4 regions of the Streptomyces sp. SP18BB07 genome follow, and region 2 is predicted to be linked to each of the others. Evidence: riboswitches for the same ligand, from Rfam matches in the RefSeq annotation. Region 2 holds a riboswitch; each other region holds the start of a gene.

Region 1 (2,190 bases), on a different contig from region 2:
CGGACCGGTCCGGCGAGCGCCTTGACGCCGAGGGTGAGGAGGAACGTGAGGACGAGCACGATCGACGAGTGGCCGAGGGAGAACCAGAAACCGACCGACAGCGGGCGTTGCCCCTCCCCCCTCAGTTTGCGGGTGGTGTTGTCGATGGCGGCGATGTGGTCGGCGTCGAAGGCGTGCCGCATGCCCAGGGTGTAGGCGGTGACCCCCATACCGATTCCGAAGGTCTTGCTCCCGACGCTGTAGTGCTCGGGGGCGACGATCACCACCAGGGTGAACCAGCCGACGAGGTGCAGCGCCAGGATGAATCCGGCCATCCCGCCCAGGCTCGCCCACTCCTTGCGCGACATCGAGGCGCGGATCCGCCGCCATGAGAAACCGCCCGTCCCGGCGGTGGCCGAGGGGGCGGTGTCGGTACCAGGAGTCATGGGGCGTGGGCCTTCTCTTCGTCCGTGCGGTCGGGCCCCCTCAGCGTTGTGCGCCGTTATGGCAGCTGCAACTATGTCGCAGTAAAGCTCCCGTCTGCTTTCGGTCAGGTCGGGGCTCTCGGCGTGACGTGGGGCGTACGCCGGAGTGTGCGCTGGGGTGTGAGCTGTCGCACGGCGCCCGCGCGCCCCTCGCCTCCGCTTGTCAGCGTCCTTATGCGGGCATTACTGTCACCACGCCTTGGTGAACGGGAAATCCGGTGTCATGCCGGTGCGGCCCTCGCCACTGTGATCGGGAAGTCCGGCTCCGGTCCTCACGGACAGCCACTGGGTCTTCGGACCCGGGAAGGCGGAGCACGGGCGGTGTCACCCGTAAGCCAGGAGACCGGCCAAGGCGCGTCAACCATCCACGAGGTGCTGGAGAGGGTCTGCTGAGCCATGCACATAGCCGAGGGTTTCCTTCCTCCGGCGCACGCGATCGCCTGGGGCGTCGCGTCCGCGCCGTTCGTCGTCCACGGAGTCCGGGCACTCACCCGTGAGGTCAGGGAGCATCCCGAGAGCACGCTGCTCCTCGGCGCCTCCGGGGCCTTCACGTTCGTCCTGTCCGCGCTGAAGCTCCCGTCCGTCACCGGGAGTTGCTCCCACCCCACCGGCACCGGCCTCGGTGCCATCCTGTTCCGGCCGCCGATCATGGCGGTTCTCGGCACCATCACCCTGCTCTTCCAGGCCCTGCTGCTCGCACACGGCGGTCTGACCACGCTCGGCGCCAACGTCTTCTCGATGGCGATCGCCGGTCCCTGGGCGGGGTACGGCGTCTACCGGCTGCTGCGACGCTTCGACGTGCCGCTGATGGTGACGGTGTTCTTCGGCGCGTTCTTCGCCGACCTGGTCACCTACTGCGTCACCAGCGTGCAGTTGGCGCTCGCGTTCCCCGACCCGAGCAGTGGTTTCCTGGGCGCGCTCGGCAAGTTCGGCTCCATCTTCGCCGTCACCCAGATCCCGCTCGCGGTCAGCGAGGGTCTGCTCACGGTGCTGGTGATGCGTCTGCTGGTGCAGTCGAGCAAGGGCGAACTGACCCGGCTCGGTGTGCTCCTGACCGACCGGCGGAACCGCGTAGGGGCCGAGACGGAGAACGAGACCGAGGCGGTGGCCCGATGAACCGGAACACGAAGATCAACGCGCTGCTGCTGCTCGCCGTCGCCGCGCTCGCCGTCCTGCCGCTGGCCCTCGGCCTCGGCGACCACAAGGAGGAGCCCTTCACGGGCGCCGACGCCGAGGCGGAGACGGCGATCACGGAGATCGAGCCGGACTACGAGCCGTGGTTCTCCCCCCTCTACGAACCGCCGTCCGGTGAGATCGAGTCGGCGCTCTTCGCCCTCCAGGCCGCCCTCGGCGCGGGGGTCCTCGCCTACTACTTCGGCATCCACCGGGGCCGGCGCCAGGGCGAGGCCCGGGCCCGAGCCCTGCTGGACGCGTCAGGGGCCGCCGACACGGCTCCGGCGCGGCCGGTGGACACGGCGGTCGCGGCGACGCCGGTGGACGCGGTCGCGGCCTCCACGGCGACGGCGTCCGGCGACGACAGCTCGGCGGGTCGCTCCGGGGAGCCCCCCGCCGGGCGGGGCTGACCCAGGTGCTGCCGATCGACGTGGCGGCGCACAGCAGTCGCTGGCGCCGCCGCCATCCCGTGGACAAGGCCGTGCTCGGGCTCGGCCTCACCGTGCTCGCGATCTCCCTGCCGCCCTGGCCCGGCGCGGCCCTGGTCCTGCTG
Region 2 (2,190 bases):
AACGTCAACGACACCGAGGAAACGCCCGGTGTGGTGACCACGGCGATGGCCGCCGTGACGCCGCCGCCCACCGCCGCCGTGGCCGAGGAGCTCGTGGCGACCATCCCGGCACCCGCGGCCGCGGCCGCCGCCGAGACCACGGCCCCGGCGAACTCGTCCACGCCGACGCCCGCCGTCTGAGCCCCGCGACCTCCTGAGGAAGATCATCATGCACATCGACTGGGCAGCCCTGGGCTCCGTCTTCGGAGTCAGCCTCGTGGTCACCGTGGCCCTCGTCGGCCTCTTCACCCTGGGGATCGTCGGCCTCTCCAAGCGGGAGGCCGCGACCGCCGCGGGCGCGTCGCCCGCGCTCGCCACGACAGCGGCGTACGCCTGCTTCGCGGCCTGCACGGCGGCGGTGGGTTACGGGATCTACCTGATCATGGCCTGAGGCCCCGTAGACCCCTTCGCACCTCGCACAACACACCACGACAACCCCTCGTACCGTCGACCTGGTACGGGGGGTTGTCCTCATGTACCACCCGGTCGCGGCAGCCTCAGCCCGTTCGTCCTGCTCGGGGCCCCCGCGGCCGAGCCCCGGACAGAGCCCGGTCCAGGGCCCTGAGCCGGTCCGTGACCGGGGTCAGTCCCCACCACAGGCCCGCTCCGGCGGCGATGAGGGCGGTCACCACCATCCAGACGACGCCGCGCGCCTCCGCCCCCGGCACCAGCAGCGCGGCGAGCGCGCCGAGCCCGACGGCCAGCGCCCCGGCGACCGTGCTGAAGAGCACCAGGGGGGCGGCGGCGGACACCAGCGTCCGCCGGTCCCTCGCCGTCCTCGTACCCGCCGAGGCGGGTCCCTTGGTCCGATCTTCCATCGCGTGTCCCTCCCGTCCCCCGAACGGTTCTTCAAGAGCCGTCCGCACCCGGGTCCACAAGCCCCGCCAGAAAACCACACCACGCGGTGTGACGGAAGGAGAGCACAGCGTTCTGACGCCAGTTCGAGTCACGCACCAGGATGCGGCGCGCCGGAGAGAGCGCGGAAGGAGCCGATTCGAGCGGCTGACGGGATTTCGGCGGTGTGGGGCTCGGCACACCGTCGCGCCGCAGGTCAACAGCGAGTTGACGGGTCTCGAAGGGGCGTGGTGGACTGCCGGAGCCATGTACGACGGCAGGAGAGGAAGCCGGTGCGAGTCCGGCGCGGTCCCGCCACTGTCACCGGGGAAGCATCTCGACGCGTCTCCCGGGAGCCAGGAACTCTCGCCGTCGGTCTCGTCGAACCAGGGCGTGGACACCCTGAGTGAGGACATATCGCCATGTGCGGCTGCCACTTGAGTCCCAGCACCGGATCCGCGTACGACCTCGCGGTCGGCTGAACCCGTGCGTGCCGATCGCGTCTTCGCGTACGGCGCCACCGCCGGACTCCTCGGTGACCTGCTGCTCGGTGATCCTCGCCGGGGGCATCCGGTCGCCGCGTTCGGGCGGGCCGCCGGTGCCGTGGAGCGGGTGCTGTGGCGGGATCACCGGGGGTGGGGCGCGCTGCACACCGCCGTGTGCGCGGGTGGCGCCGTGGCGCTCGGGGCCGTCGCCTCGACTGCCGTACGGCCGTCGCGTGCGGCCTCCGTCGCGTTGACCGCCGCCGCCACGTGGGCCGTCGTCGGGGGGACTTCGCTCGGTCGGGAGGCCCGGACGATCGGACGGTCCCTCGACGCGGGGGACGTCGAGGGCGCGCGGGCCCGGTTGCCCCATCTGTGCGGGCGGGACCCCCAGGCACTCGACGCGGACGGGATCGCGCGGGCGGTCGTGGAGTCCGTCGCCGAGAACACGTCCGACGCGGTGGTGGGGGCGCTGGTCTGGGGAGCCGTGGCGGGGGTGCCCGGGCTGGTGGGGTTCCGGGCCGTCAACACGTTGGACGCCATGGTCGGTCACCGGTCGCAGCGGTACCGGCGGTTCGGCTGGGCCTCCGCGCGGCTGGACGACGTGGTGGGGTGGCCGGGGGCCCGGCTGACGGCGGTGCTGGCCGCCGCCTGCGGTGGGGACGCCCGGGGTGCCGTACGGGCCTGGCGCACGGACGCGGGCAGGCACCCGAGCCCCAACGCGGGGCCCGTGGAGGCGTCGTTCGCGGGGGCGCTCGGAGTGCGTTTGGGGGGCACGTTGTCGTACGGGGGGCGGGTCGAGCATCGGCCTGTGCTCAATGGGGAGGGACGCGCC
Region 3 (2,190 bases), on a different contig from region 2:
GGGCCCGGCCTTGGCCGCCCACACGCCGTGGTTCTTCGCCAGCCAGGCGAGCGGCTTCTCGGTCGCGTCCACGTCCCCGGCGGCGGCGAGCGCGACGACCGCGTCGGCGGTGTTGCCGTGGTCGGGCTGGTCCTCCGCACCCGCGAGGGAGGACATCAGATAGCCGTCGGCGGTGAGGGCACCGGCGAGATGGACGGCCCCGTTGTGCGCGAGGTCCTCCGGAGAGTCACCCGAGGCGCAGGAGTCGAACGAGGCCCCGCCCTTCCCCTCGCCGCTACCCGCCCCGACCACGAACCCCTTGCCCAGGCTGCCGAGCACGGCGGCGGCCGTGGCGTCGGCGTTCGCGGCGAGACCGCCCTTCTTGTCGGGCTGATAGGCGAAGGCCCCGCCGTCCTTCGCGTCCCCGTCCTTCCTGCCCCCGTCGCCGCAGGGCAGGGCGAGGGAACGGAGGGCCTCGTAGGGGGAGTTGCCGTCCTTCTGCTGCTTCCCGGGGGCGTCGCCCACAGCGGTCAGCGCGCCGATCACGACGGACGTCGAGTTCGCGTCGCTGGGGCCGCCCGCGGTGTAGCCCCAGCCGCCGTCCTCGTTCTGGTTGTCCTTCAGCCACCGCACCGCCCGACCGGCCTCGGCGTCCCGCCCGCCGACCGCTGCGAGCGCCTGGATCGCGGCCGCCGTGCTGTTGGTGTCGACGGCCGTCGCGCTGTCGCACTTGGCGGTCGCGTCGGCGCGGTACGCCGGGAACGCCCCGCTCGCGCACTGCTGCCCGACCAGCCACTCCACGGCCCCGGCGCCGGGCTTCTCACCCACCGCGTCCAGGGCGAGCAGGGTGAGCGACTGCCGCCAGACACCGTCGTACGTGGGGTCGTTGGAGCCGTACAGACCGGTGGGTATCGCCTGGGAGGGCGAGGCGGAGGGCGAGGCGGAGGGAGCGGTGGACGCCTCGGAGGCCGTACCGTCGGCGAAGGCGGCCGGCGCGAGCCCGAGTCCGGTGCCGAGTCCGGCTGTGACGGTCAGTACGGCGACGACCGCGGCGCTGCGGCGGACATTCATATCGGCGGCTGCCTCTCCCTGACGGGGAGCCGGGCGGCACGGCGGAGCGCCGGGCGGCTCGGCTCCGTATTCCTCGACGGTGCCGTGCACCGGCGGGCCGCCGGTGACGCGAGCCGGTCATGATTCCGTCCAGGGCAGTCCGACTTGCCGCCCTCTGCCGAGGTCGGCTCACGGTTGCGGGTCAGCGCCGGATTTGCACCGGCTTCCCCCTGTACGGGTGTGATGACGACGCGGTCACTCTACCTGCCGGTAGCCGGGATCCTGAGGGCCGCCTGTGGGCCGCGATAGGTTCGGGCCATGCGTACGGGGAGACTGCTGGGCGCGGGCCGCACGGCCGACGTGTACGAACTCCACGCCGACGAGGGGGAGTCCGGGCCGGACGATCACGGCGGCCTCGGCGCGCTGACCGAGGCCGGTGACCCGGTAGGCGTCGCCGACAGTGACGGAGCCGACAGGCATACCGGAGGTGTCGGACAGGGTGACGCCTGGGTGCTACGCCGCTACCGAGAGGGGTGGGGCGACGCCGCCACCGAGGCCGAGGTCATGGAGTACGTACGCAGCCACGGCTACCCTGTCCCGCGCGTTCATTCGGCGACCCGTACGGAGATGGTGCTGCAACGCCTGCCGGGCCCGACCCTGCTGGAGGCCTGCGCCGCCGGCCAGGTCACCCCGCCGCAGGTCGGCGCCACCCTGGCCCAACTCCTGCGCACCCTCCACGCCGTCCCGCCCCGCCGCCCCGGTGCCCGGGTTCTCCACCTGGACCTCCACCCGGAGAACGTCCTCCTCACCCCGCACGGCCCGCAGGTCATCGACTGGAGCAACGCCGAGGAGGGGCCGCCCGGCCTCGACTGGGCCGTCTCCGCGATGATCCTCGCCCAGGTCGCCGTCGACCCGACGGACGCCCGCGCCCCCATGGCCCACGCCACCCTCAGCTCCCTCCTGGCCCACCGCCCCGACAACACCCTGACCCACCACGACCTGACCGAAGCGAGCCATCGCCGGGCATCCAACCCGACCATGTCCCCCCACGAGATCGAACTCCTGGCCAGGGCAGAAGAGTTGATCCGTGACGCCCCTGAGAAGGCCGCAGGCCTTTAGGGGCGCGGGGAACTGCGCGAGAAGCCCCACCGAACCCGCGGC
Region 4 (2,190 bases), on a different contig from region 2:
TCGGGCACGTCGGACGGGGAGAACAGCGACCACTGCTCGTCGGCGGCGACCCGGCGCATGAACTCGTCCGGGATCCAGTGCGCCAGGTTCAGGTTGTGCGTACGCCGGGCGTCCTCGCCGGTGTTGTCGCGCAGTTCCAGGAACTCCTCGATGTCGGAGTGCCAGGTCTCCAGGTAGACCGCGGCCGCGCCCTTGCGTCGGCCGCCCTGGTTCACGGCGGCGACCGAGGCGTCCAGCGTCTTCAGGAACGGCACGATGCCGTTGGAGTGCCCGTTGGTGCCCCGGATCAGCGAACCGCGCGAGCGGATGCGGGAGTACGACAGACCGATGCCACCGGCGTGCTTCGAGAGGCGGGCCACCTGGTGGTAGCGGTCGTAGATGGAGTCCAGCTCGTCCAGCGGGGAGTCGAGGAGGTAGCAGGACGACATCTGGGGGTGTCGCGTACCGGAGTTGAAGAGCGTGGGGGAGGAGGGGAGGTAGTCCAGGCGGCTCATCAGCCCGTAGAGCGCGGCCACTTCGTCGAGGGCGCGCAGGCCCGCCTCCGCGTCGGCACCCGTGTCCTCGGCGAGGCCGGCGGCGACCCGCAGCATGAAGTGCTGGGGCGTCTCGACGACCTTGCGGGTGAGGGGGTGCCGGAGCAGATAGCGGCTGTGCAGGGTGCGCAGACCGAAGTAGCCGAAGCGGTCGTCCCCGGCCGGGTCGATCAGGGCGTCGAGACGCTCGGCGTGGGCGCGGACGAACGCGGCCGTACGGTCGGCGACGAGACCCTCCCGGTGGCCCACGGCGATGGACTCGGTGAACGTCGTGACACCCTGCGAGGCCGCCTCGGCACGGATGCCGACGGCCAGCAGCCGGGCGGCCAGTCTCGAATAGGCGGGGTCCTCGGCGATGAGGCCCGCGGCGGCCTCCGTGGCCAGCTCACGCAGCTCCGCGACCATCTCGGCGGAGGACGCGCGCACCGACCGGCCGCGCAGCGCGGCGGTGGCGACCCGGCCGGGGTCGGCGTCGGGGAGGTCGGCGGTCAGCTCGGTCAGGATCCGCAGCAACGCGGTACCGGGACCGTCGGTCTCCGTCACCGGGTCGACTGACACCGGGTCGGCTGACACCGGCTCGGCTGCGGTCAGGTCGGCTGACACCGGATCGGCTGGCGCGATGGTCACGTGGGGCTCTCCCTCGCTCGGCTGGGGCCTTGCGGAGGGCAGGCGGCAGCACACGAGCGCACGGGAGCGTCGCGTCCACCGGCCCATTCCACGAGGCCCGGACGTCACGGCACCCGGACCGGACGGCCGGGCGCACTGTCGGCAGGTGTTCGGACTGAACAGGCGTGCACACATGGCGATGTATGCACGCAAATACACCGTTGCGGGACAGTTCCGGATTCACACCGGATTCCCCTGCGGCGACAGCGAGCATGAGCATACATCTAGTGCCGGGGCGCGGTGTCACCCCCACATGTTGTGTCGCATTCGGCTTCGCAGGGTGTCAGAGCGTCAACTCATAGGTGATCAGAGTGATGTCGGGCTGGTCGGGGAGGGGGTTCCAGTCGCGCTCAGGTGTGCGAGTGAAGCCCAGGCGTCCGTAGATGCGATGGGCCGCGTGCATGCTCCGCTGGGTCGACAGCACGACACGCACACAGCCCTCGACGGTGCGGGCACGCTCCAGGCAGGCCCGCACGAGTGCCTCGCCGACACCCCGCCCCCGGGCTTCGGGGGAGACGGCGAGCATCCGTATCTCGGCCTCTCCCGCGCGGGCGATGTCGGCCATGGGCCCGCCTGCGGGGACGAAGGTCACCCCGCCCAGCACCTGCCCGTCCGCGGCCGCCACGAGCACCTCGGCCTCGGCCGCCCGCTTCGCCACGTTCCGCAGCTCGTCGAGGTACCGGTCGCTCTCTCCGAAGTCCAGCAGTCCGTCGCCGAGGTAGGCCTGGGCGGTGATCTCGCCGAGCGCGGCGTACTCGTCGGGAGCCGCCGGCCTGATCGTGATGTCCATGCGTCGCAGTGTGCACGAGGGGCGGCTGCGCGGGTCGGCGGTTTTCCACAGGGGCCGCCGTCCGTCGGACTATCGGATTTGTCAGGCCGTCGCAGGCCACCTGGGCAGGGTCGTCACGAAGTCCTCGCTGAAGTCGCGGGTGCCCGGCCCGAGCGCGACGCGGCCGGTGGCGCGCAGACGGGCGGTCAGGGCGGGGGACTC

What was found. Region 2 has a riboswitch for cobalamin ahead of PUR53_RS43015 (cobalamin biosynthesis protein). Riboswitches for the same ligand answer to the same signal wherever they lie in the genome.
Region 1: it holds a riboswitch for cobalamin, as region 2 does, so the genes downstream of both, PUR53_RS18465 (energy-coupling factor ABC transporter permease) here and PUR53_RS43015 (cobalamin biosynthesis protein) in region 2, are expected to answer to the same signal.
Region 3: it holds a riboswitch for cobalamin, as region 2 does, so the genes downstream of both, PUR53_RS46435 (prenyltransferase/squalene oxidase repeat-containing protein) here and PUR53_RS43015 (cobalamin biosynthesis protein) in region 2, are expected to answer to the same signal.
Region 4: it holds a riboswitch for cobalamin, as region 2 does, so the genes downstream of both, PUR53_RS13235 (ribonucleoside-diphosphate reductase subunit alpha) here and PUR53_RS43015 (cobalamin biosynthesis protein) in region 2, are expected to answer to the same signal.

What each region holds. Positions count from the first base shown of each region.
Region 1 is NZ_JAQYWT010000297.1:17,502-19,691, forward strand. It holds gene PUR53_RS18460 (HoxN/HupN/NixA family nickel/cobalt transporter) at 1-425, opposite strand, end outside; cobalamin riboswitch at 648-830, shown strand; gene PUR53_RS18465 (energy-coupling factor ABC transporter permease) at 861-1,580, shown strand; gene PUR53_RS18470 (energy-coupling factor ABC transporter substrate-binding protein) at 1,577-2,047, shown strand; gene cbiQ (cobalt ECF transporter T component CbiQ) at 2,053-2,190, shown strand, end outside.
Region 2 is NZ_JAQYWT010000363.1:416,858-419,047, reverse strand. It holds gene PUR53_RS43030 (inorganic phosphate transporter) at 1-180, shown strand, start outside; gene PUR53_RS43025 (hypothetical protein) at 209-430, shown strand; gene PUR53_RS43020 (hypothetical protein) at 537-857, opposite strand; cobalamin riboswitch at 1,132-1,261, shown strand; gene PUR53_RS43015 (cobalamin biosynthesis protein) at 1,360-2,190, shown strand, end outside.
Region 3 is NZ_JAQYWT010000370.1:229,235-231,424, reverse strand. It holds gene PUR53_RS46435 (prenyltransferase/squalene oxidase repeat-containing protein) at 1-1,050, opposite strand, end outside; cobalamin riboswitch at 1,125-1,316, opposite strand; gene PUR53_RS46430 (phosphotransferase) at 1,348-2,148, shown strand.
Region 4 is NZ_JAQYWT010000274.1:76,252-78,441, forward strand. It holds gene PUR53_RS13235 (ribonucleoside-diphosphate reductase subunit alpha) at 1-1,160, opposite strand, end outside; cobalamin riboswitch at 1,284-1,419, opposite strand; gene PUR53_RS13240 (GNAT family N-acetyltransferase) at 1,483-1,989, opposite strand; gene PUR53_RS13245 (nucleoside hydrolase) at 2,071-2,190, opposite strand, start outside.